Regions from separate parts of the Streptomyces sp. NPDC000983 genome, predicted to be linked through region 1. Evidence: predicted binding sites of a transcription regulator. Region 1 holds the regulator's gene; the other holds the start of a gene.
What was found. The regulator HspR, encoded in region 1, represses chaperone genes until heat shock. The targets are predictions, from matches to a motif close to TTGAGNNNNNNNNNCTCAA.
Positions count from the first base shown of each region.

Region 1 (11,748 bases):
GACCAACGGCTCGTCGACCGTCTCCAAGACCGTCAACGTGACCATCCCCAGGGGCAAGCACACCCTGCGCGTCGACTACGTCAACTGGACGGGCAGTGCCAAGGTCACATTCGGCTATTCACCGCGCACTTCCGCGTCCGTGGACGCGGTCGATCCGCTCACGCCGGCGGGCGCCACCGTCTCCTACGACCGGGCGACCGGCAGGGCGAAGCTCACCTGGGCGAAGAACGCGGAGATGGACCTCGCCGGGTACCGCGTCTACCGGCGGGCGAAGGGCGGCTCGTACCCGGCCACGCCCCTCGCCACGACGACCTCCACCTCGTACACGGACGCCACCCTCCCGGTGACCGGCGCCGCCTACGAGTACTCCGTCCGCGCCTACGACAGGGCCGGCAACGAGTCCCCCGGAACGGCCGCACCGGCGGTCACCACCGCCGACCGGACGGCCCCCGCCGTCCCCGGCTCCCTGCGCACCGCGTCCGTCGGGGACGGGCTGTGGGTCACCTGGGGCACCGTCGAGGGCGCCGCCTCCTACCGCGTGTACCGGTCCGCGAGCGCGGACGGGACGTACACCCGGGTCGGCACCTCCACCGGGGACTCCCACACGGACACCACGGCCGTGCAGGACACCACCTACTACTACCGGGTGACCGCCCTCGACACGGCCGGCAACGAGTCCGCCCGCTCCGCCGCCGTCAGTGGCAAGCGCCGCGACGAGACCCCGCCGCCCCCGGTGACCGGCGTCGAGGTCACCCCGACCGAGTACGGCTTCCACGTCACCTGGGACCCCAGCCCGGCCGAGGACATCGCACGTTACGTCGTCCGCCGGGGCGAGCTGTGGGGCGACGAGGAGGAGCGGGTGTGCTCCCTCTCCGCCGGCTACTACGTCAGCGCCGACACCACCTCGTACGCATACCGGACCGAGCCGGACGGCGAGGAGAGCTGCTTCATCGTCGACGCCGTCGACTCCTCCTGGAACCACACCTTCGAGATGACCGGCGAGGCCCAGGTCGTCGTCGCGACGGAGCTGGACCTGACGCGGTGACCGCAGAAGCCGGGCCCGGCGAAACGGGCCCGGCTTCCCCAACCACTGGATCGCTTCACCAGAGCGAGACGTGGCACGGCACGACGAAGGGGCCGCGGGTGTGAAACCCGCGGCCCCTTGCGTGACTTGATCCGGCGTCAGTCGCCCTGCTGCCTCTTCGGGCGCCAGACGACCAGTGCGCTGGTCTGCTGGACCTCCTGGTACGGGACCAGGTCGCGGCGGTACGAGGCGTGGACCGCCGCTTCCCGCTGCTGCATCGCGGCCGCCGCGCCGTCGAGCGCCGACTGGAGGTCGGCCACCCTGCCCTGGAGGGCGGCGACCTGGTTCTCCAGTTCGATGATCCGCTTGATGCCGGCCAGGTTGATGCCCTCGTCCTGCGACAACTGCTGGACGGTGCGCAGCAGTTCGATGTCGCGGGCCGAGTACCGCCGGCCCCGGCCCGCGGTGCGGTCCGGGGAGACCAGGCCCAGCCGGTCGTACTGGCGCAGCGTCTGCGGGTGCAGGCCGGAGAGCTGGGCCGCCACCGAGATGACGTAGACCGGGGTCTCCTCGGTCAGTTCATACGGATTGCGTCGACGGCCTTCCATCTGGCATCAAGCTCCCTTCGCGGCCTGGAACAGCTCCGCCCGCGGGTCCTCACCCGCGGTCGCCTCGCGATACGCCTCCAGCGCTTCACGAGCCTTCCCCGTCACGTCCTTCGGAACACTCACCTCGACCGTGACGAGCAGATCGCCCCGGGTGCCGTCCTTGCGGACCGCGCCCTTGCCGCGGGCGCGCATGGTACGGCCGTTGGGGGTGCCGGGGGGCAGCTTGAGGGTGACCGGCGGGCCGCCCAGGGTGGGCACCCTGACCTCCCCGCCGAGCGCCGCCTCGGCGAACGTCACCGGGACGGTCACCGTGAGGTTGTCCTCCTTGCGGCCGAACACCGGGTGCGCGTCCACATGGACCGTGACGTACAGGTCGCCGGAGGGGCCGCCCCGCTCGCCGGGCGCGCCCTTGCCCCGCAGCCGGATGCGCTGGTTGTCGCTGACCCCGGCCGGGATGCGCACCTGCATGGTCCGCGAGGACTTGGCCCGGCCGCTGCCCTTGCAGATCTCGCAGGCGTCCTCGGCGATCAGGCCGCGGCCCTTGCAGTCCGGGCAGGGGTCGGTCAGCGAGAAGCCGCCGCCCGAGCCCCGGGCGACCTGTCCGGTGCCGACGCAGGTCGGGCAGACCCGGGGGTTGCCGTTCTTGTCGCCGGTGCCCGAACACGCCTTGCACGGGGACTGCGAGGACATCCGCAGGGGCACGGTCGCCCCCTCGATGGCCTCGGTGAAGGAGAGCGTGACCTCGGTGTCGATGTCCTGCCCGCGCCGCGGCTGCACCCGGCCGGTGCCGGAGCCACCCCGGTTGAACAGGCCCCCGAAGACGTCACCGAGTCCGCCGCCGAAGCCGCCGGCACCCTGCGCGCCGCCGCCCTGGGCGCCGCCTCCGAAGAGGTCGCCCAGGTCGAAGTTGAAGTTGCCGCCGCCCGCGCCCGGCCCCGGGCGGAACCCGCCGTTGCCGAACAGGGCGCGAGCCTCGTCGTACTCCTTGCGCTTCTTGGGGTCGCCGAGGACGTCGTTCGCCTCGGAGATCTCCTTGAAGCGCTCCTCGGCCTTGGCGTTGCCCTTGTTGGCGTCCGGGTGGAACTCGCGGGCGAGCTTCCGGTACGCCTTCTTGATCTCGGCCTCGGTGGCGTCCTTGGGGACGCCGAGGACCTTGTAGAAGTCCTTCTCGATGAAGTCCTTGGTGCTCATCCTCGACGTCCCTCCTTCCTCATCGGTTCAAGCTCAGCCCTCGTCCGGGCCACCGCTCTCCTTGTCGTCGCCCGCCTCCGCGGTTTCCGGGGAGTCCGCCTTGACGGTCTGGGCGCCGGGCTGCGGCTCGGCGACGGCCACCCGCGCGGGGCGGATGGTGCGCTCGCCGATGCGGTACCCCGGCTGGAGGATCGCGACGCAGGTCGTCTCGGTGACGTCCGGCGCGTAGCTGTGCATCAGGGCCTCGTGGATCGTCGGGTCGAAGGGCTCGCCCTCCTTGCCGAACTGCTGAAGACCCATCTTGGCCGCGACGGTCTCCAGCGACTCGCCGACGGACTTGAAGCCGCCGACGAACTCGCCGTGGTCCCGGGCGCGGCCGATGTCGTCGAGCACGGGCAGGAGCTCGGTCAGGAGGCTCGCGACGGCGATCTCCTTGACCGTGATCCGGTCCCGCTCCACGCGGCGGCGGTAGTTCTGGTACTCGGCCTGGAGCCGCTGGAGGTCCGCGGTGCGCTCACCGAGCGCGGTACGGACCTGGTCCAGCTGGGCGATCAGGCCGGCGTCTGCGGTTACGTCCCCGGCCGGGGCCGCCCCCTCGCCGTTGGGCGGGGTGGCGGCCTTCGGCTCGGCGTCTTCAGGGGTGGCGCCGGAGGGGACGTCGGGCTTCTCCTCGAAGCCCGGGGTCTCCTCCGTCACGCGGCACCGTCCTTGCGCTCGTCGTCGACGATCTCGGCGTCGACGACGTCGTCGTCGGCCTTCGGGGCGTCGGCGGACGCGCCGCCGGCGGCCTGGGCACCCTGGGCGTCGGCGTACATGGCCTGGCCCAGCTTCTGCGAGACCGCGGCGACCTTCTCGGTGGCGGTGCGGATCTCGGCGGTGTCCTCGCCCTTGAGCGCGGCCTTCAGCTCCTCGACGGAGGCCTCGACCTCGGTCTTGATGTCGCCGGGGACCTTGTCCTCGTTGTCCTTGAGGAACTTCTCCGTCTGGTAGACGAGCTGCTCGCCCTGGTTGCGGGTCTCGGCGGACTCGCGGCGGGCGTGGTCCTCCTCCGCGTACTTCTCGGCCTCTTCGCGCATCCGGTTGACCTCGTCCTTCGGCAGCGAGGAGCCACCGGTGACGGTCATCTTCTGCTCCTTGCCCGTGCCCAGGTCCTTCGCGGTCACGTGCATGATGCCGTTGGCGTCGATGTCGAAGGCGACCTCGATCTGCGGGACACCGCGCGGCGCCGGCGGCAGACCGGTCAGCTCGAACATCCCGAGCTTCTTGTTGTACGCCGCGATCTCGCGCTCGCCCTGGTAGACCTGGATCTGCACGGACGGCTGGTTGTCCTCGGCCGTCGTGAAGATCTCGGACCGCTTGGTCGGGATCGTGGTGTTGCGCTCGATGAGCTTGGTCATGATGCCGCCCTTGGTCTCGATACCGAGGGACAGCGGGGTGACGTCGAGGAGCAGGACGTCCTTGACCTCGCCCTTGAGGACACCGGCCTGGAGTGCGGCGCCGATGGCGACGACCTCGTCCGGGTTGACGCCCTTGTTGGCGTCCTTGCCGCCCGTCAGCTCGCGCACGAGCTCGGCGACGGCGGGCATCCGGGTCGAGCCGCCGACCAGGACGACGTGGTCGATCTCGCTGAGCGAGATGCCGGCGTCCTTGATGACGTTGTGGAACGGCGTCTTGCAGCGCTCCAGCAGGTCCGCGGTCAGCTGCTGGAACTGGGCGCGGGTGAGCTTCTCGTCGAGGTGCAGGGGGCCCTCGGCGGAGGCGGTGATGTAGGGGAGGTTGATCGAGGTCTCGGAGGACGAGGACAGCTCGATCTTCGCCTTCTCGGCGGCCTCGCGCAGACGCTGCAGCGCCATCTTGTCCTTGGCGAGGTCCACGCCGTGACCGGACTTGAACTGCTGCACCAGGTAGTCGACGACGCGCTGGTCCCAGTCGTCACCACCGAGGTGGTTGTCACCGTTGGTGGCCTTCACCTCGACGACGCCGTCGCCGATCTCCAGCAGCGAGACGTCGAAGGTGCCGCCGCCGAGGTCGAAGACGAGGATGATCTGCTCGTCCTTGTCGAGGCCGTAGGCCAGCGCGGCCGCGGTCGGCTCGTTGACGATGCGCAGCACGTTCAGACCGGCGATCTCGCCGGCCTCCTTCGTGGCCTGGCGCTCGGAGTCGTTGAAGTACGCGGGGACGGTGATGACCGCGTCGGTCACCTTCTCGCCCAGGTACGACTCGGCGTCGCGCTTGAGCTTCTGCAGGATGAACGCGGACATCTGCTGCGGGTTGAAGACCTTGCCGTCGAGCTCGATCTTCCAGTCGGTGCCCATGTGACGCTTCACCGAACGGATCGTCCGGTCCACGTTGGTGACCGCCTGACGCTTGGCCACCTCGCCGACGAGCACCTCGCCGTTCTTGGCGAAGGCGACGACGGACGGCGTGGTCCTGGCGCCCTCTGCGTTGGTGATGACGGTGGGCTCGCCGCCTTCAAGAACGCTGACGACGGAGTTAGTCGTGCCCAGGTCGATGCCGACCGCACGTGCCATGGTTGATTCCTCCAGCTGACTTGAGTGGAACGGACTCAAGTGTGCACGACCGGCCCCGCCCGGTCAACAGACCTGAGTCTGTGAGGCTCAACTCTTATCCGCTCCTTACGCGCAACCGGGCCCCGAGCTGCACGGACAGGGTCGGCGGGACCAGGGCGGAATGCGGAGGGGCCCCGTGCACCGCGGCTCCAAATTAGCGGCCTATGCACTAATTTGAGGTGAATAACGCGATCGCCTCTTAAGGCAACCCTCAGCGACACAGATCACCGAGGCGCTGGCTACAGTGCGGCGGAGGATGGGGGTAGTCTCAGACGGACTGCATAAGTTACCGCTTAGTAATTTCCCCGAAGAACCCTCGCAGGCCCGAGGAGCCTCCATGCAACTCGCCGCGATCATCGTGTCGATGGTCCTGATGGCAGTCGGCGTAGCCCTGTTCGGCCGAGCCGTGCTGCAGATCGTCCGCTTCATGATGCTCGGCCAGCCGCTCCCCGCCGGGGCCCGGACCGACGACCCCGTCCTGCGGACCATCACCCTGGCCAAGGAGTTCCTCGGCCACACCCGGATGAACCGCTGGGGCGTCGTCGGCATCGCGCACTGGTTCGTGGCGATCGGCTTCTACACGCTGCTGCTGACCATCGTGAACGCCGTCGGCCAGCTCTTCCAGGCCGACTGGCTGCTGCCGATCGTCGGCGAGTGGGCGCCGTACAACGTCTTCGTCGAGTTCATCGGCACCATGACGGTCCTCGGCATCCTCGTCCTGATCGCCGTGCGGCAGCTGTCGCGGCCGGGCGGCGCGGGCCGCAAGTCCCGGTTCGCCGGCTCCAACACCGGCCAGGCGTACTTCGTCGAGACGGTCATCCTGATCGTCGGTGTCTGCATCTTCATGCTGCACGCCCTCGAAGGCGCCCAGCACCACGTCGACAGCTACGAGGCGTCGTTCTTCATCTCGTACCCGGTCGTCTCGGCGCTGGAGGGCCTGGACCTCTCCACGCTCCAGAACCTCACCTACTTCTTCGCCGCGCTGAAGATCGCCGCCTCCTTCATCTGGATGATCACGGTCTCGCTGAAGACCGACATGGGTGTGGCCTGGCACCGCTTCCTCGGCTTCCCGAACATCTGGTTCAAGCGCAACGCCGACGGCGCCACCTCGCTGGGCGCGCTGCTGCCGATGACCTCGGGCGGCAAGCCGATCGACTTCGCGGACCCGGGCGAGGACGACGTCTTCGGCGTCTCCCAGGTCGAGCAGTTCTCCTGGAAGGGCCTGCTGGACTTCTCCACCTGCACCGAGTGCGGCCGCTGCCAGTCGCAGTGCCCCGCGTGGAACACCGGCAAGCCGCTCTCGCCGAAGCTCCTGATCATGTCGCTGCGCGACCACGCGCACGCCAAGGCCCCGTACCTGCTGGCCGGCGGCGGCAAGAACATGGAGGGCGAGGAGAAGGCGTCCGAGGAGCAGCTCAAGGACGTGCCCGCGGCCGCCCTCGCCGAGGCCGAGCGCCCCCTCATCGGCACCCTCGAGGAGAACGGCGTCATCGACCCGGACGTCCTGTGGTCCTGCACCACCTGCGGCGCCTGTGTCGAGCAGTGCCCGGTGGACATCGAGCACATCGACCACATCGTCGACATGCGCCGCTACCAGGTGATGATCGAGTCCGCGTTCCCGTCCGAGGCGGGCACGATGCTCAAGAACCTGGAGAAGAAGGGCAACCCCTGGGGCCTGGCGAAGAAGCAGCGCCTGGAGTGGCTCAAGGAGGTCGACTTCGAGGTCCCGGTCGTCGGCAAGGACATCGAGGACCTCTCCGAGGTCGAGTACCTCTACTGGGTCGGCTGCGCCGGCGCCCTGGAGGACCGCGCCAAGAAGACCACCAAGGCCTTCGCGGAGCTGCTGCACATGGCGGGCGTCAAGTTCGCGATCATGGGCGGCGACGAGAAGTGCACCGGTGACTCCGCCCGCCGCCTCGGCAACGAGCCCCTGTTCCAGGAGCTCGGCATGGAGAACGTCGCCGCGCTGAACATGGCGTTCGGCGAGGACGACGACGACCCGGAGACCAAGAAGCCGAAGTCGGCGAAGAAGATCGTCGCCACCTGCCCGCACTGCCTCAACACGATCGGCAACGAGTACCCGCAGCTCGGCGGCGACTACGAGGTCATCCACCACACCCAGCTGCTCCAGCACCTGGTGGACGAGGGCAAGCTGGTCCCGGTGACCCCGGTCGAGGGCATCATCACCTACCACGACCCCTGCTACCTGGGCCGTCACAACAAGATCTACACGCCTCCGCGCGAGATCATGACCGCCGTCCCGGGCCTGCGCCAGCAGGAGATGCACCGCCACAAGGAGCGCGGCTTCTGCTGCGGCGCCGGCGGCGCGCGGATGTGGATGGAGGAGCGGATCGGCAAGCGCATCAACAACGAGCGCGTGGACGAGGCCCTCTCCGTCAACCCCGACATCGTCTCGACGGCCTGCCCCTTCTGCCTGGTGATGCTCACGGACTCCGTGAACGGCAAGAAGAACGACGGCAAGGCCAAGGAGTCGATCCAGGTCGTCGACGTCGCCCAGCTGCTGCTGGAGTCGGTGAAGACCCCGGTCGACCCCGAGGACGCGGCGGAGACGGAGAACGAGCCGGAGCCGGAGCCGGTGAAGTAACCGCACCACGACGCACACGACGGATGCCCCCGCCTTCCCGGCGGGGGCATCCGTCCTTCCCGCCCGGGCCGTCGCGCCCGCCCGGGCCGTCTTTCTCACACCCGCCGTCCCTGTCGCATCCGCCGGGCCATCACGGACACTGTGGGAAGGGAACCGACCGGGAGGCAGCACACCGATGATCATCTTCGGCAGCAAGGGCTACCTGTACCAGCTCGCGATACTCACCCTGGTCTGCGGCCGGTGCGGCAACCCCGCCGCGCACACCCTGCGCAAGCGGGTCACGAAGTTCACGCTGTTCTTCGTGCCGCTGTTCCCCTTCTCCACCAAGTACTCCATGCAGTGCACCTTCTGCGGTGCCGAGCAGAACCTGGCGAAGGAGCAGGCCGAGCGGCTCCAGGAGCAGGCCGCCGGGACCGCCCAGCCGTACGGGCAGCCCCAGAACCAGCCCTACCGGTGACCGGCCCCACCGGTGACCGGTGGCCCGGCCGGCGGCCCACCGGTGACAGTCGGCCCGGTCAGTGACCCGCGGCCGGGCGCGCCGCCCCGGTCCGCAGCCGACGGGCCAGCAGGCCCAGGAACGTGGCGTTGACCAGGCCGGACCCGATCGTCGCCAGCGAGAAGACCAGCGTGGACAGCCACTCGATGCCCTGGAGCGGCATCGCCAGCGTCAGGGCGAGGAAGCTCAGCGGCGCCGTGGTGATGATCGGGTAGATACCGGCGAAGCCGGGGTCCTGGGAGAAGTGGACGGCGTAGACGAAGAAGCCGAGCGCCGCCGCGACCACCGCGAGGTAGGCGCGCGAGAGCCAGTTGTCCGTCGCGGGGGCCAGCAGGGTGCGGATCGCGCGGCGGGGGCGGGCGGAGCGCTTCATGTCGGGTCCTTTTTCCTGTTCGTTCGCCGGAGTGCGGGGGTCGTGCGCAGGGTCGTACGGGGAGTCGTCCGGAGCGGGCATCACGCGTGGCGCGCGGCGCGGCTCTCGCGGACGTGGTGGGTGAGGGCGCCCAGCGCGGCCGCGTTGAGCAGCGCGCTCAGCAGCAGCCAGCCGGCGAACCCGCCGACGGCCAGCGCCTCGACCGCCCCGCCGCCCTCGGTGCCGGGACCGACCGGCACGAAGATCGCCATGGTGGACAGCGGCGCCGTGAGCAGCACATGGGCCTGGGCGAGGGCGCTGTCCGGGGCGGCGATCGCGGCCGCCACCGAGCCGGCCATCAGCGCCCAGTAGCCGCGGGCGGGCCAGGTGTCGGTGGCCAGGGCGAGCAGTCGGCGTGCTCGGGAGTCCTTCGGCATCTCGCGGTCCCCTCCGGGTCGGTCCGTGGTTCGTTGGGTCCAGACTGGACCGGCGGGCGCGGCCGGACATGAGTACGAGTACTCAAGCGACGTGGCGCGGAACACCATCCCTGTCCGGGTAGCCACTGTCGCCCGCTCTCGAACACATGCATCATGTCGAGGTCGTTACCGGTGATGCTGACGAGAAGAGTGATGGGCGTGCGAAGCGGTCGGACCAGTTCTGCGGCGCTCGGCTGCTGCTCGGCCCTGCTCCTCCTCAGCGCCTGCGGGCCCGCCCAGCACCCCGCGGCCGGCGCGCCCTCGCCGACCGTGCGGGTCGCCCAGGGCACGGCCCGGCTGCCCGTACCGCGCGGCGACGGCAGCCGGGTCCAGGACGACTTCAACGGCGACGGCCACCGCGACCTCGTCCTCGACCAGTTGGCCAAGGCGCAGGCGCACGCCGACGACCCGGGCATCGGCATCGTCTACGGCGGTGCCCGCGGCCCGGTCCCGGCGACCCGTCAGCTGCTCTCCCCCGAGGAGTACGCCGCCGCCGTCGACGGGCAGCTGCCGGCCGTGTTCGAGGCGGAGGCCACCTGCGACCTCGACGGCGACGGCTTCACCGACCTGGTCGTCTCCACCGACCCGCCCTACGACGGCCAGGGCCAGCCGCCGGTCCCCCTCCAACTGCTCTTCGGCTCGCCGAAGGGCCTGGCCGGCAAGGCCGTCACCCTGGTCGTGCCGGGCCGGGCCCGCGTCGGCAACGACTGGCCCGACCAGCCGGTGTGCGGGGACTTCGACGGCGACGGCGTGCAGGACCTGGTCCTGCACGCCTCCGGCGGCCGGCTGAGCTTCCTGCGCGGCCCGTTCACCCGCGAGGGAAACGCCGAGGCGGCCGGCGACCCGATCCCCTCCCCGGGCAACATCCCCACCGGCCCCGCCACCGACGTCGACCGGGACGGCTACGACGACCTCCTCGTCCGTACCGCCGAGGGCTCCGGCCCCACCGCCGTGGTGCTCGGCGGACCGGCCGGACCGACCCGCACCGGGGCCACCCTGCCCTCCGGAATCGACGTGGCGGTCGGGAACTTCGGCAAGGGCAAGGCCCAGGACGCCGCCGTCGGCACCATGGGGGAAACGTCCCTGCGCTACGACCTGCCCACCGCCGCCCGCGCCGCCCTCGCCTCCCCCGGCTCGATGCTCGACGCCGCCGACTTCGACGGCGACGGACTCGCCGAACTCGTCTCCAGCGGCGCCCGGCTGCGCCTCTTCCCCGGCCGTGCGGCAGGACTCGCCACCGACCCGGTCACCGTGGAACCCCCCGGCACCGGAACCACCCGCGTGGTGTCGGTGGCGGACCTCGACGGCGACGGACGGGCGGACCTGACCGTCCGGACGTACCGGAGCGAGACCCGCGACCTCGTCGCCGTCTACCCGGGGAACGAACGGGGCCTGATCGCCGCGAAACCCACGGTCACCTTCACCACGGCGGCCTTCCTCGGCCACTGAGCCACACCCCGGTCACAGGTGATTCAAAAAATAACCGAACTCACGTACAACCCTCGGCCGTACATGCGGGTCTCCTGATCGCCGACCGAGATGTGAAGCCCGGGACGACTCCCGGAGAACACGACCGGCCGCGCCCCCATCGACTGTGGACGCCCCGCCGGGCGTCCCCGCATGCCGCAGGAGAACCCGCATGCACCAGACAGTGCGACTCGCCCTCGCGACGGCCACCGCTGCCGCGCTGACGGGCGGGCTGCTCACCTTCACGGCCGCCACCGCGACCGCCGCGGACTCGACCGTCGTCGCGCAGGCCGACTTCAACAACGACGGCTACGGCGACGTCGCCTTCTCCGCGTACGCCTCGTACGTGAACGGCAAGAAGCACGCCGGCCAGGTCGTCGTCCTCTACGGCACCGCCACCGGAATCTCGTCCGCCAAGCGCTCCACCATCAGCCAGAACACCGCCGGTGTGCCCGGCACCGCCGAGACGGGCGACCTGTTCGGCTCTGAGATGGAGTACGCCGACTTCAACGGCGACGGGTACGACGACATCGCCGTCGCCTCCATGGGCGAGGACATCGGCTCGGACACCGACGCCGGCAGCCTCGCGATCCTGTGGGGATCGGCCTCCGGCATCACCGGCAAGGGCTCCACCGTCGCCGACCCGACCCCCTCCTCGCACGACCACTGGGGTCAGAACCTGGCCGCCGGCGACTTCGACGGGGACGGGAAGACCGACCTGGCCGTAGGCACCAACATCGCCACCGTCCAGGTCCTCAAGGGCGGCTTCCCCGGCACGGGCACCCCCGGCGGCCGCTACACGTTCAAGCCCCCGATCCTGGGCTCGGAGGCGGACGGCCCGGTCAACCTGACCGCCGGCGACGTCAACGGCGACGGCCGCACCGACGTGGTCGTGGACGGCTTCGAGACCCAGACCGACTACGGCTGGAACACCAACTACTTCGTCCCCGGCTCCGCCG
Region 1 is NZ_JBEPBM010000008.1:11,546-23,293, reverse strand. It holds gene ABT296_RS11315 (fibronectin type III domain-containing protein) at 1-1,045, shown strand, start outside; gene ABT296_RS11310 (heat shock protein transcriptional repressor HspR) at 1,183-1,632, opposite strand; gene dnaJ (molecular chaperone DnaJ) at 1,639-2,823, opposite strand; gene grpE (nucleotide exchange factor GrpE) at 2,857-3,519, opposite strand; gene dnaK (molecular chaperone DnaK) at 3,516-5,354, opposite strand; gene ABT296_RS11290 ((Fe-S)-binding protein) at 5,731-7,998, shown strand; gene ABT296_RS11285 (zinc-ribbon domain-containing protein) at 8,174-8,455, shown strand; gene ABT296_RS11280 (SCO4225 family membrane protein) at 8,514-8,867, opposite strand; gene ABT296_RS11275 (SCO4225 family membrane protein) at 8,948-9,283, opposite strand; gene ABT296_RS11270 (FG-GAP repeat domain-containing protein) at 9,476-10,771, shown strand; gene ABT296_RS11265 (VCBS repeat-containing protein) at 10,962-11,748, shown strand, end outside.

Region 2 (11,748 bases), on a different contig from region 1:
ACTTCTGCTCCGCCGACGAGATGAACTCGTCCACGACCGTCTGGGCGCCGTTGACGAAGTCGCCGAACTGCGCCTCCCACATCACCAGCGACTCGGGGCGGGCCAGCGAGTAGCCGTACTCGAAGCCCATCGCCGCGTACTCGGAGAGCAGGGAGTTGTAGACGTTCAGCCGCGCCTGCTCCTCGGAGAGGTACATCAGCGGGGTGAACTCGTCGCCCGTCTCACGGTCGATGATCACCGCGTGCCGCTGGCCGAAGGTACCGCGCTGGGAGTCCTGGCCGGCGAGCCGGACCGGGACGCCCTCCAGGAGCAGCGAACCGATGGCCAGGGTCTCGCCCATGCCCCAGTCGATCGTGCCGTCCTCGACCATCGACGCCCGGCGCTGGAGCTGCGGCAGCAGACGCGGGTGGACGGTGATGCTGTCCGGGATGTTGACCTGGGACTCGGCGATCCGCTTGACGACCTCCGCGGAGACCGCGGTGTTCACCGCGACCGGGAACTCGGCCTGCGGGTCCGAGGGCTCCACGGAGGCCGGCTGCGCGGTGGCCTCGCGGACCTCCGTGAAGACCTTCTCCAGCTGGCCCTGGTAGTCCTGGAGCGCCTGCTCGGCCTCTTCCAGGGTGATGTCGCCGCGACCGATGAGGGACTCGGTGTAGAGCTTGCGCACCGAGCGCTTCTTGTCGATCAGGTCGTACATCAGCGGCTGGGTGAAGGCCGGGTTGTCCGACTCGTTGTGACCGCGGCGGCGGTAGCAGATGAGGTCGATCACCACGTCCTTGTTGAACGCCTGGCGGAACTCGAAGGCGAGCCGCGCGACGCGGACCACGGCCTCCGGGTCGTCGCCGTTCACGTGGAAGATCGGGGCCTCGATCATGCGGGCCACGTCCGTCGCGTACATCGAGGAACGCGAGGACTCGGGGGCCGCGGTGAAGCCGACCTGGTTGTTGATGACGATGTGGACCGTGCCGCCGGTGCGGTAGCCGCGCAGCTGCGACATGTTCAGGGTCTCGGCCACCACGCCCTGGCCCGCGAAGGCCGCGTCGCCGTGGATCGCCACCGGCAGGACGGTGAAGTCCGTGCCGCCCTTGTTGATGATGTCCTGCTTGGCACGCGCGATGCCCTCCAGGACCGGGTCCACCGCCTCCAGGTGGGAGGGGTTGGCGGCCAGCGAGACCGTGATCTGCTCGCCGTCCAGGCCGGTGAAGGTGCCCTCGGCGCCCAGGTGGTACTTCACGTCGCCGGAGCCGTGCATCGACTTCGGGTCGAGGTTGCCCTCGAACTCGCGGAAGATCTGCGCGTACGACTTGCCGACGATGTTCGCCAGCACGTTCAGCCGGCCGCGGTGGGCCATGCCGATGACGACCTCGTCCAGGCGCGACTCGGCGGCGGAGTCGATGACCGCGTCGAGCAGCGGGATGACGGACTCGCCGCCCTCCAGCGAGAACCGCTTCTGGCCGACGTACTTGGTCTGCAGGAAGGTCTCGAAGGCTTCCGCCGCGTTCAGCCGGCGCAGGATGCGCAGCTGCTCCTCGCGCTCCGGCTTGGTGTGCGGACGCTCGATGCGGTCCTGGATCCACTTGCGCTGCTTGGGGTCCTGGATGTGCATGAACTCGACGCCGGTGGTGCGGCAGTACGAGTCGCGCAGCACGCCGAGGATGTCGCGCAGCTTCATCAGGGACTTGCCGGCGAAGCCGCCGACCGCGAACTCCCGCTCCAGGTCCCACAGGGTGAGGCCGTGCTCGGTGATGTCCAGGTCGGGGTGCTTGCGCTGGCGGTACTCCAGCGGGTCGGTGTCGGCCATGACGTGGCCGCGGACCCGGTAGGAGTGGATCAGCTCGAAGACGCGCGCGGCCTTGGTGACGTCGTCGTCGTGCGACGCGTCGATGTCCTTGAGCCAGCGGACCGGCTCGTAGGGGATGCGCAGGGCCTCGAAGATGTCGTCGTAGAAGCCGCTCTCGCCGAGCAGCAGGTTGGCGACGATGCGCAGGAACTCGCCGGAGGCGGCGCCCTGGATGACCCGGTGGTCGTAGGTCGACGTGAGCGTCATGACCTTCGAGATGCCGAGCTTGTTCAGGGTGTCCTGGGAGGTGCCCTGGAACTCCGCGGGGTAGTCCATGGAGCCGACGCCCATGATGACCGACTGGCCGGGCATCAGACGCGGGACCGAGTGGACGGTGCCGAGGCCGCCGGGGTTGGTCAGGGAGACCGTCACACCGGTGAAGTCGTCCATGCCCAGCTTGCCGTCGCGGGCGCGGCGGACGATGTCCTCGTAGGCCTGCCAGAACTCGAAGAAGTTCAGGGTCTCGGCCTTCTTGATGCCCGCGACCACGAGCTGGCGGTCGCCGTTGGGCTTGACCAGGTCGATGGCGAGGCCGAAGTTGACGTGCTCCGGCTTGACCAGGGTCGGCTTGCCGTCCTTCTCCGCGAAGGAGTAGTTCATCGACGGCATGGCCTTGATGGCCTGCACCATCGCGTAGCCGATCAGGTGCGTGAAGGAGATCTTCCCGCCCCGGGCCCGCTTGAGGTGGTTGTTGATGACGATGCGGTTGTCGAAGAGCAGCTTCACCGGGACCGCGCGCACGGACGTGGCCGTGGGCACCTCCAGCGAGGCGTTCATGTTCTTCGCGACCGCGGCGGCGGGGCCGCGCAGCGTCAGCAGCTCGGGGCCGCCCGCGGCGGGGGCGGCGGGCGCGGCCTTCGCGGCCGGCTTGGCCGCGGCGGGCTTGGCCGGAGCCGGAGCGGCCGAGGCCGGTGCGGCCGGAGCCGGGGCCGCGGCGGGTGCCGGCTGCGGGGCGGCGGGCGCCGGGGCGGGGACCACGGCCGGGGCGGGCGCGGCGGGCGCCGCCGGGGCCGTGGCGGCCGGGGCTCCCGGCTTGTAGTCGGCGAAGAAGTCCCACCAGGCTCGGTCTACCGAGTTCGGGTCCTGGAGGTACTGCTGATAGATCTCGTCGACGAGCCACTCATTGGGACCGAACGCGGCAGCGGGATTCTTGCCCGCTTGGTCGGTGTCGGTCGAGATGCTCGAGTTACTGGGGGACTGTGGCGACACGGCGGCAACCGCCCTCTTCCGCTTCACAAGGTGATGGACAGCGGGAATAAAGGCTACGCCCCCATGGCCGGGAAGGTCAGTCCGGGCCCGTTCATCGTCGCGTAAGTCACATCGGAAACCGTGTTTCGGGCTTGGAAATGGCGGGAAACAAGCGAGGTTCCAGTGTTCCGGGATACGGGTAGCACCAGGCCAGGCGCATGAGAAGCGCGGGCCTTCGCCTGATCACACGTGTCCGTCAGCACCGACGCCCGTGGATCTTGTGGCTCCGAATCGAACCTTACGTCAATTGGACGCGGAAGACAGTCCCGGAAGAGTGACAAGAATCCGGCAGCCCCGCTCGGATTCGGCCACTCCGATCCGGCCCCCGTGCAGATCGACCGCCCAGCGGGCGATGGCGAGCCCCAGACCCGTGCCGCCGTCACTGCCCGGACCGTGCGGCGCGGACACGGCACCCCGGTTGAACCGCTCGAAGACCCGGTGCCACTGCGACCTCGGGATACCGGGCCCCTCGTCCAGCACCTCCAGCTCCAGCGACTCCGGCCGGTCCCCGCGCCGGGCCTTCACGGTGACCCGGCCGTGCGGCGGGCTGTGCTTGACCGCGTTGTCGATGAGATTCGCCACGACCTGGTGGATGCGCTCGGGGTCCGCGTGCGCGGTCAGCTCCGGCGGCGAGACGTCGAGGTGCAGGTGGACGTCGGTGCGGGTGTGCCCGCCGGAGCCGGAGGCGATGCCCGCCCGCGTGGAGGCCACCATGTTGGCCTCCTTCAGCACGCCGGACAGATACGGCCACACCTCGAAACGGCGCTTGCGCAGCGGTACGACGCCGTTGTCGAGGCGGGACAGGTCCATCAGGGTGTCCACCAGCCGGCCGAGGCGCTCCGTCTGTTTGAGCGCGGTGCGCATGGTCTCCGGGTCGGCCTCGGTGACGCCGTCGACGATGTTCTCCAGCACCGCGCGCAGCCCCGCGATGGGGGTGCGCAGCTCGTGCGAGACGTTCGCGACCAGCTCCTTGCGCTGCTGGTCCTGCGCCTCCAGCTCGTCGGCCATGACGTTGATCGCCTCGGCCAGGCCGCCCAGCTCGTCCCGGCGGTTCTCGCGCACCCGGCGCGAGTAGTCGCCGTGCGAGATGGAGCGGGCCACCGCGTTCATCTCGTCCACCGGCGCGGTGAGCGAGTGCGCCACGAACTGCGTGATCAGCAGGGTGGCGATCATCGAGAAGACCGTGATGAAGCGCAGCTCGGTCTTGGTCTGCACGGCGATCACCGACAGACCCGTGGTGATCAGGACCGAGATGACGACCAGCGCGCCCAGCTTGGTCTTGATCGAGAACGGACGTACGCCGCCCCAGGGCTCCCCGGGGTCTCTTCGCGCCGGCCCGTCGCTCATGGCGTCGGTGTCTCCAGCGCGTAGCCCACGCCGTGCACCGTGCGGATCCGCTCGGCGCCGATCTTCCGGCGCAGCGCCTTGATGTGGCTGTCGACGGTCCGGGTGCCGGAGGCGTCAGCCCAGTCCCAGACCTCCGCCAGCAGCTGCTCCCGGGAGAGCACCGCGCGCGGGGTGTTGGCCAGGCACACCAGGAGATCGAACTCGGTGGGCGTCAGGTGGACGTCCTCGCTGCGCACCCGGACCCGGCGCTGGGCGTGGTCGATCTCCAGCTCGCCCAGGCGCAGGATGCCGCTGCGCGGGGTCGAGGCCGCGATCGCGGCCCGCTCCACCCGCCGCAGCAGCACATGCACGCGGGCCGCCAGCTCCCGCATCGAGAACGGCTTGGTCATGTAGTCGTCGGCGCCCACGCCGAGGCCGACCAGCATGTCGGTCTCGTCGTCCCGCGCCGTCAGCATCAGCACCGGCACCGGCCGCGCCGCCTGCACCCGGCGGCAGACCTCCAGGCCGTCGAAGCCCGGCAGCATGATGTCGAGGATCAGCAGGTCGGGCTGCCATGCCTCCGCCGTGTCCACGGCCGACGGTCCGTCGCCCGCGGTCTGCACGAGGAATCCCTCGGCGCGCAGACGGGCCGCGATGGCGTCCACGATGGTCGGGTCGTCCTCGACCACCAGGACCCGGCGCTGTGCGCCCGGGGTCGCCGCCGCCGCGCCGTTGTGGGAGGTGTGTGTCTGCTCCATCGCCCGCCCCTGAAGTTGCTTTCCGGAATCCGTGGGGTGATCCGTCTTGTGCCGCATGCCCGCCCTCGTCCCGCGCAGGCCTGCGATTGACGCTTGAATGATCCGCGCCAAGGCAGCAGCGTACGGGGAGTCACCGCAGCTCGGCTATCCAGGTCGGACGGCGAGGTGGACGACGTCCGGAACGCCCCGGGCAACGGGGATCTCTTCGGTACGCACCTGTTGGAAACCGGCATTCCGCAAGGTTTCTTCGAATTCCGGGGAGGGCTGCGCGGACCACACGGCCAGCACCCCGCCGGGCCGCAACACCCTTGCGCAGCTTGCCAGTCCACCGGCCGAGTACAGGCCGTCGTTGCCCTCCGTGACGGTCCAGTCGGGGCCGTTGTCGATGTCCAGGCAGAGCGCGTCGAACGTGTCGGAAGTCTCATTGACGTACTCGACGAGATCCGCTTCCAGGATCTGCGCGCGCGGGTCCGCCAGGGCCTGTTCCGTGAGGTCGCGCAGGGGCCCCGCGCGGTGCCAGTCGATGATGGCCCGCTCCCGTTCGACGACCGCGATCCGGCCCCAGACGGGGTCGGCCGCGGCGTGTGCGAGCGAGAACCCCACGCCGAGACCGCCGATCAGCAGGTCCGGCCGGCGGCGCCCGTCGAGGGTGTCGCGGGCCGCGTCGACCAGGAGGCGCTCGGAGCGGCCGTCGGAGGTGTCCATCAGGAAGCACCCGTTGGCGATGATCTGGAGCAGCTCCCCGTGCCGCCGCAGCACGACCTCGCCGTGCGGGCCTTCGCGACGGTCCAGGACTTCGGGGATGTCGTACGCAGTGGGCATCCGCTCATCCTGGCAGGTCCGGTGATCGAGGACCGGCGGGTTTCCCAGGGGCCCCGCCGCTTCGGCCCCCGCCCGCGCCCGGGGGCCGGTCGGCGCGCCGCCCGCGCCCCAGGACCGCTCAGGTCACCGCCGCCGTCAGCCGCTTCGCCAGCCCGGGGATGCCGAGCCGCCGTTCCTCCGCGGGGCTCGCCCCGTGCAGCCGGTTGTCGAGCTGGTGCGGGTCGGCGCGCAGGTCGTAGTACTCCCGGAACAGCACCTTCCCGTCGCCCCGGGTCGGGCGGCCGGCGTGGTCGAGGCGGACGCGGTGGTACTCCGTGTACTGCTCCGTCCTGCCGATGAGCGAGCGCCAGCTGTGGATCGGCCGCGGGTCCTGCTGGTTCCACCACCACTGGGCGAGCAGGTGGTCGCGGTCGTTGTCCCGGTCCAGCAGGGAGTGGCCGTCGTGACCGGGATCGGGCGGCAGGCCGGCCGCGTCCAGGAAGGTCGGGGCGATGTCGACCAGGCCGGTGAGCCGGTCGTCGTCGCGGAACGCGCCGAGTCCGCCGGCCGGCCAGGACAGCCGGAACGGCACCTCCAGGGCGGGCCGGTACGGCACCGACTTGCGCAGCCAGCCGTGGTCGCCCCAGCACAGGCCGTGGTCGCTGGTGAACAGCACCAGCGTGTTCTCCAGCTGGCCGAGCGCGCGCAGCTTCGCGCGGAAGTCGTGCATCGCGTCGTCCACCGAGAGCAGAGTGCGCAACTGGCCGGCGCGCAGGTCCCGGCCCTCGGCGAAGGTGTGCCGGGCGGCCCGCAGGAACGGCGGCTTGTCGTCCTTGCCCGTCTCGAAGACCGACGGCCTGCCCTCCCACTCGGGCACCGGGGTGCGGGCGTAGCGCGGCTCGGGGACGTTCACCTCGTGGGCCGAGCGCGTGGCCACGTACGCGAACCAGGGGCGGTCGTCCTGGCGGGAGGCGTCGATGAAGGCCAGCGCGCGGTCCTTGATGACGGTGGTGTTGTAGCCGGGGATGTTCCGGACGGTGCCGTTGTCGTTGTAGTGGCCGTCGACATAGCGCACCGGCTCCTGGAGCAGCCACTCGTCGAAGTGGGGCGGCGGGTCGCCGGTGCGCCAGAAGTTGAGGTACTTGCCGAACAGGCCGGTGCGGTAGCCCGCCTCGCGCAGCCGGCGCTGCACCGTCGTGCGCTGGTCCAGGTAAGAGGGGTGACGGGTGTCCAGGACGCCGTGCCGGTGGGCGTGCCGGCCGGTCATCACCGAGGCCCTCGACGGCGCGCACAGCGGGGTGTTGGCGTGCGCCCGCCCGAACGTGGTGCCGTTGCCGCCGAGCCAGTCCGTCGTACGGTCCAGCGCCCAGTCGGTCTCCTTGGGCTGGTCGTCGGTGAGCACCAGGAGGATGTTGGGCCGGTCGTCGGAGCGTGGGCGCCGGCTCGCGGGCGGGCGCCGGCTCGCCACGGGGGCGGCGGTCCGTGGGTGCCGGCCGGCCGCCGGGGACGCGGTCCGCGTGGGCCCGCCCGCCGGTGCGGACGGCTCGCCGCCGCCGTCCGCCGCGTTGACGGCCAGGGGCACCGCGGCCCCCGCCGCGGCCACCGCCCCGCCCGCGATCAGCGCGCGCCGGGCGGGCCCTCGTGCCTGTGCCTGGCTCATCCTGCCCCCGAGTCCCCGTGGAAGCCCGCGCGTCCGCCCTGGCCGGGGCTCGCAAGCTGTGAGTGAGCTTGCAGTCTGGGGCCGGTTCCTGTGAACCGTGTTGCGGGAGGCGCACGGGAACCCTGCGATCGGTGGATCAAGAGGTCCGCCCGGGAAATGCCGGTTCAGCGGGCCCGGCGAGGTTGATCGCTCACAGCGAACGAGCACCGGGGAACATTCGGCCCCCGCCATGCATTGAGTCGGCATAGCTCAACTTGACTGCCGAAGGGGAGATCATGGCTTCGACGTCCACACCGCTCACCCTGCCTGTGCTGCCGCTCGACGACGAGGTCGTGCTGCCCGGAATGGTGGTCCCGCTGGACCTGAACGACGCCGACGTACGGGCCGCCGTGGAGGCCGCCCAGGTCGCCGCCCGGTCCCAGCCGGGAAAGCCACGGGTGCTGCTGGTCCCGCGCATCGACGGCGCGTACGCGAGCACCGGAGTGCTCGGCACGGTCGAGCAGGTGGGCCGGCTCGCCGACGGCGACCCGGGCGCCCTGATCCGGGCCCGCGACCGGGTGCGGATCGGCGCCGGGACGACCGGGCCCGGCGCGGCCCTGTGGGTCGAGGGCACCCGGATCGAGGACACCGCGCCCGACCCGCTGCCCGGACAGGTCGCCGACCTGGTGAAGGAGTACAAGGCGCTCGCCACCGCCTGGCTGCGCAAGCGCGGCGCCTGGCAGGTCGTGGACCGCGTCCAGGCCATCGACGACGTCTCCGCGCTCGCCGACAACTCCGGCTACTCGCCCTTCCTCACCACCGAACAGAAGGTGGAGCTGCTGGAGACCGCCGACCCGGTCGCCCGGCTGAAGCTCGCCACCCAGCAGCTCCGCGACCACCTCGCCGAGCAGGACGTCGCCGAGACCATCGCCAAGGACGTCCAGGAAGGCGTCGACAAGCAGCAGCGCGAGTTCCTGCTCCGCCGCCAGCTGGAGGCCGTGCGCAAGGAGCTGCGCGAGCTGAACGGCGAGGCGGAGGGCGAGGAGTCCGACGACTACCGCGCCCGCGTCGAGGCCGCCGACCTGCCCGAGAAGGTCCGCGAGGCGGCCCTGAAGGAGGTCGAGAAGCTGGAGCGCTCCAGCGACCAGTCGCCCGAGGGCTCCTGGATCCGCACCTGGCTCGACACCGTCCTCGAACTCCCGTGGAACGAGCGGACCGAGGACCGGTACGACATCCAGGGCGCCAAGGCGGTCCTGGACGCCGAGCACGCCGGACTGCAGGACGTGAAGGAGCGCATCACCGAGTACCTGGCCGTCCGCAAGCGGCGCGGCGAGCGCGGGCTCGGCGTCGTCGGCGGCCGGCGCGGCGGTGCCGTCCTGGCCCTGGTCGGCCCGCCCGGCGTCGGCAAGACCTCGCTGGGGGAGTCCGTCGCCCACGCGATGGGCCGCAAGTTCGTCCGCGTCGCCCTCGGCGGCGTCCGCGACGAGGCGGAGATCCGCGGCCACCGGCGCACCTACGTCGGCGCGCTGCCCGGCCGGATCGTACGGGCCGTCAAGGAGGCCGGTTCGATGAACCCGGTCGTCCTGCTCGACGAGATCGACAAGGTCGGCTCCGACTTCCGCGGCGACCCCGCCGCCGCCCTGCTGGAGGTCCTCGACCCGGCGCAGAACCACACCTTCCGCGACCACTACCTGGAGGTGGAGCTGGACCTGTCGGACGTGGTCTTCCTCGCCACCGCCAACGTCCTGGAAGCCATCCCGGAGGCCCTGCTCGACCGGATGGAGCTGGTCCGCCTGGACGGCTACACCGAGGACGAGAAGGTCGTCATCGCCCGCGACCACCTGCTCCCGCGCCAGCTGGAGCGGGCCGGCCTCAACCCGGACGAGGTCGTCATCGACGAGGGCGCGCTGCGCAGGCTCGCCGGTGAGTACACCCGCGAGGCCGGCGTACGCACCCTGGAGCGCTCCATCGCGCGCCTGCTGCGCAAGGTCGCGGCCCAGCACGAACTGGGGGAGCGGCAGCTGCCGTTCACGGTGACCGACGCGGAACTGCGCGGTCTCATCGGGCGCCCGCACCATGTGCCCGAGTCCGCCCAGGACCCGGCGGAGCGCCGCACCGCGGTACCGGGCGTGGCGACCGGCCTCGCGGTCACCGGAGCCGGCGGGGACGTGCTCTTCGTGGAGGCGTCCCTGGCCGACCCGGAGACGGGCGCGGCGGGCCTGACCCTGACCGGCCAGCTCGGTGACGTGATGAAGGAGAGCGCGCAGATCGCCCTGTCCTTCCTGCGCTCGCACGGCGCCGAACTGGAACTGCCCGTCGCCGACCTGAAGGACCGGGGTGTGCACATCCACTTCCCGGCGGGCGCGGTGCCCAAGGACGGGCCGAGCGCGGGCGTCACGATGACGACCGCCCTCGCCTCGCTCCTGAGCGGACGTCAGGTCCGTACGGACGTGGCGATGACTGGCGAGGTGTCGCTGACCGGACGGGTGCTGCCGATCGGCGGGGTGAAGCAGAAGCTGCTCGCCGCGCACCGGGCGGGGATCACGACCGTCGTCATCCCCAAGCGGAACGAGGCCGACCTGGACGACGTCCCGGCGGAGGTCCTGGAGAAGCTGGACGTGCACCCGGTGACGGACGTCCGCCAGGTGCTCGAACTCGCCCTGGCACCCGCCGGAGTGGAGGTCCCGGTCGCGGCGTGACGGACGCGGCCGGACCACGAGGGCCCGGATCCCCGGTGTGGGGTCCGGGCCCTCGCGCGTGCCCGGGGCGCGGCCCGTTGGTCCGCTGTTGGTCGGCCGTCCGAGAATGTCCGCGTGCCCATGCCGGTCGGACCCGGTGGTGACGTCGAGGACGGGGCCGGGGGTGGCGGAGGGCCGGGAGGCTGCCGTTGGTCTACTCCTGCGAAATACTGACGGCACCGCGGCGATGACGGCATGTGACGGAAACGTTCGGAACTGGAACCGAGGCAGGGGCTGACGTGCGCGAAGAGGGAAACGGCGACGGACGTCGGGTCGGATCGGGGGTGTCCGCCGGGCCGCCCGGACGGGACCTGGAGCAGCCCGAGTTCCTCTCCCTGGAGCGCGAGCTGACCGTGCTGCTGCGCCGGGCCCGGGCCAGCCAGGGCGAGATGGCCCGCGAGGTCCACCCCGACCTGGAGTCCGCCGCGTACGGCCTGCTGATCCGCCTCGACGAGTGCGGACGGCAGCGGGCCACCGAGCTGGCCGCCTACATCGGCGTCGGCAAGGCCACCATGTCCCGCCAGCTGCGCGCCCTGGAGGACCTCGGCCTGGTCGCCCGCGAACCCGACCCCGCCGACGGACGGGCCTGGCTGGTCCACCTCACCGAGGAGGGCCACGGGCGGGTGCGCAGGGTGCGCGAGGCACGGCGGGCGCGGTACGCGCGCCGGCTCTCCGGCTGGGACCCGCGCGAGGTCTCGGAACTGGCCCGACTGCTCAACCAGCTGAACCAGGAGATGGAGGGCTAGGGCCGGGCTGCCCTCAGCCTGCCGTCTCCGCCGTCGGCGGGAACCGGACGAACACCACGGTCGCGTCGTCGTGCGCCTTGCCCCGCAGGGGCAGCGGCCGGGCGGCGTCGGCCACTTCAGGCGTCCGCCCGGGGTCGGCCGCTCCCGAGGTCCGCCCGGGGGCTGCCGCTCCCGGCGTCCGGTCGGCGACGGTCGCTTCCGACGCCCGCCCGGCGTCGGTCGCCTCCCGCCCCCGCCCCGCCTCCCCCCGCTCCAGGTCCCGTACCCGGCTCACGAGGGCCTCGGCGCCCTCCTCGCGTACGACGGCCAGCAGCCCCGCCCAGTCGCCGGCGCCGAACCGCTCCACCCAGCGCGTCGCGCCGTCCGTCAGGGCGGCCAGGGAGCGCACCCCGGAACGGGGCAGGGTCCCGGTCACCGCCCGCCCGGCCACCGCGGGGTCGGCGGCTGCCGTGAAGAAGCCGCCCTCCTTGTTGCGCAGCTCCGCGTCGACGCTCGCCGCCGAGGCGAGGGCGGAGCGGGGCAGACGGGCGAGCCGGTCGTCCAGGTGTGCCGTGACCGTGCCGTCGGGCGACTCCACCAGCAGGGCCGAGTCCGAGAGGACCAGGTACTCGACGGCCGCGGCCGACCAGCGGGCGAGGACCACCGTCGCCTG
Region 2 is NZ_JBEPBM010000003.1:139,756-151,503, reverse strand. It holds gene ABT296_RS04690 (multifunctional oxoglutarate decarboxylase/oxoglutarate dehydrogenase thiamine pyrophosphate-binding subunit/dihydrolipoyllysine-residue succinyltransferase subunit) at 1-3,049, opposite strand, end outside; gene ABT296_RS04685 (sensor histidine kinase) at 3,332-4,435, opposite strand; gene ABT296_RS04680 (response regulator transcription factor) at 4,432-5,172, opposite strand; gene ABT296_RS04675 (spermine/spermidine synthase domain-containing protein) at 5,317-5,994, opposite strand; gene ABT296_RS04670 (sulfatase family protein) at 6,113-7,633, opposite strand; gene lon (endopeptidase La) at 7,909-10,311, shown strand; gene ABT296_RS04660 (MarR family winged helix-turn-helix transcriptional regulator) at 10,590-11,096, shown strand; partial or broken gene ABT296_RS04655 (hypothetical protein) at 11,323-11,748, opposite strand, start outside.
Region 2: a site for HspR is predicted at 7,868-7,886, ahead of lon (endopeptidase La). Genes of this name have one in related genera too.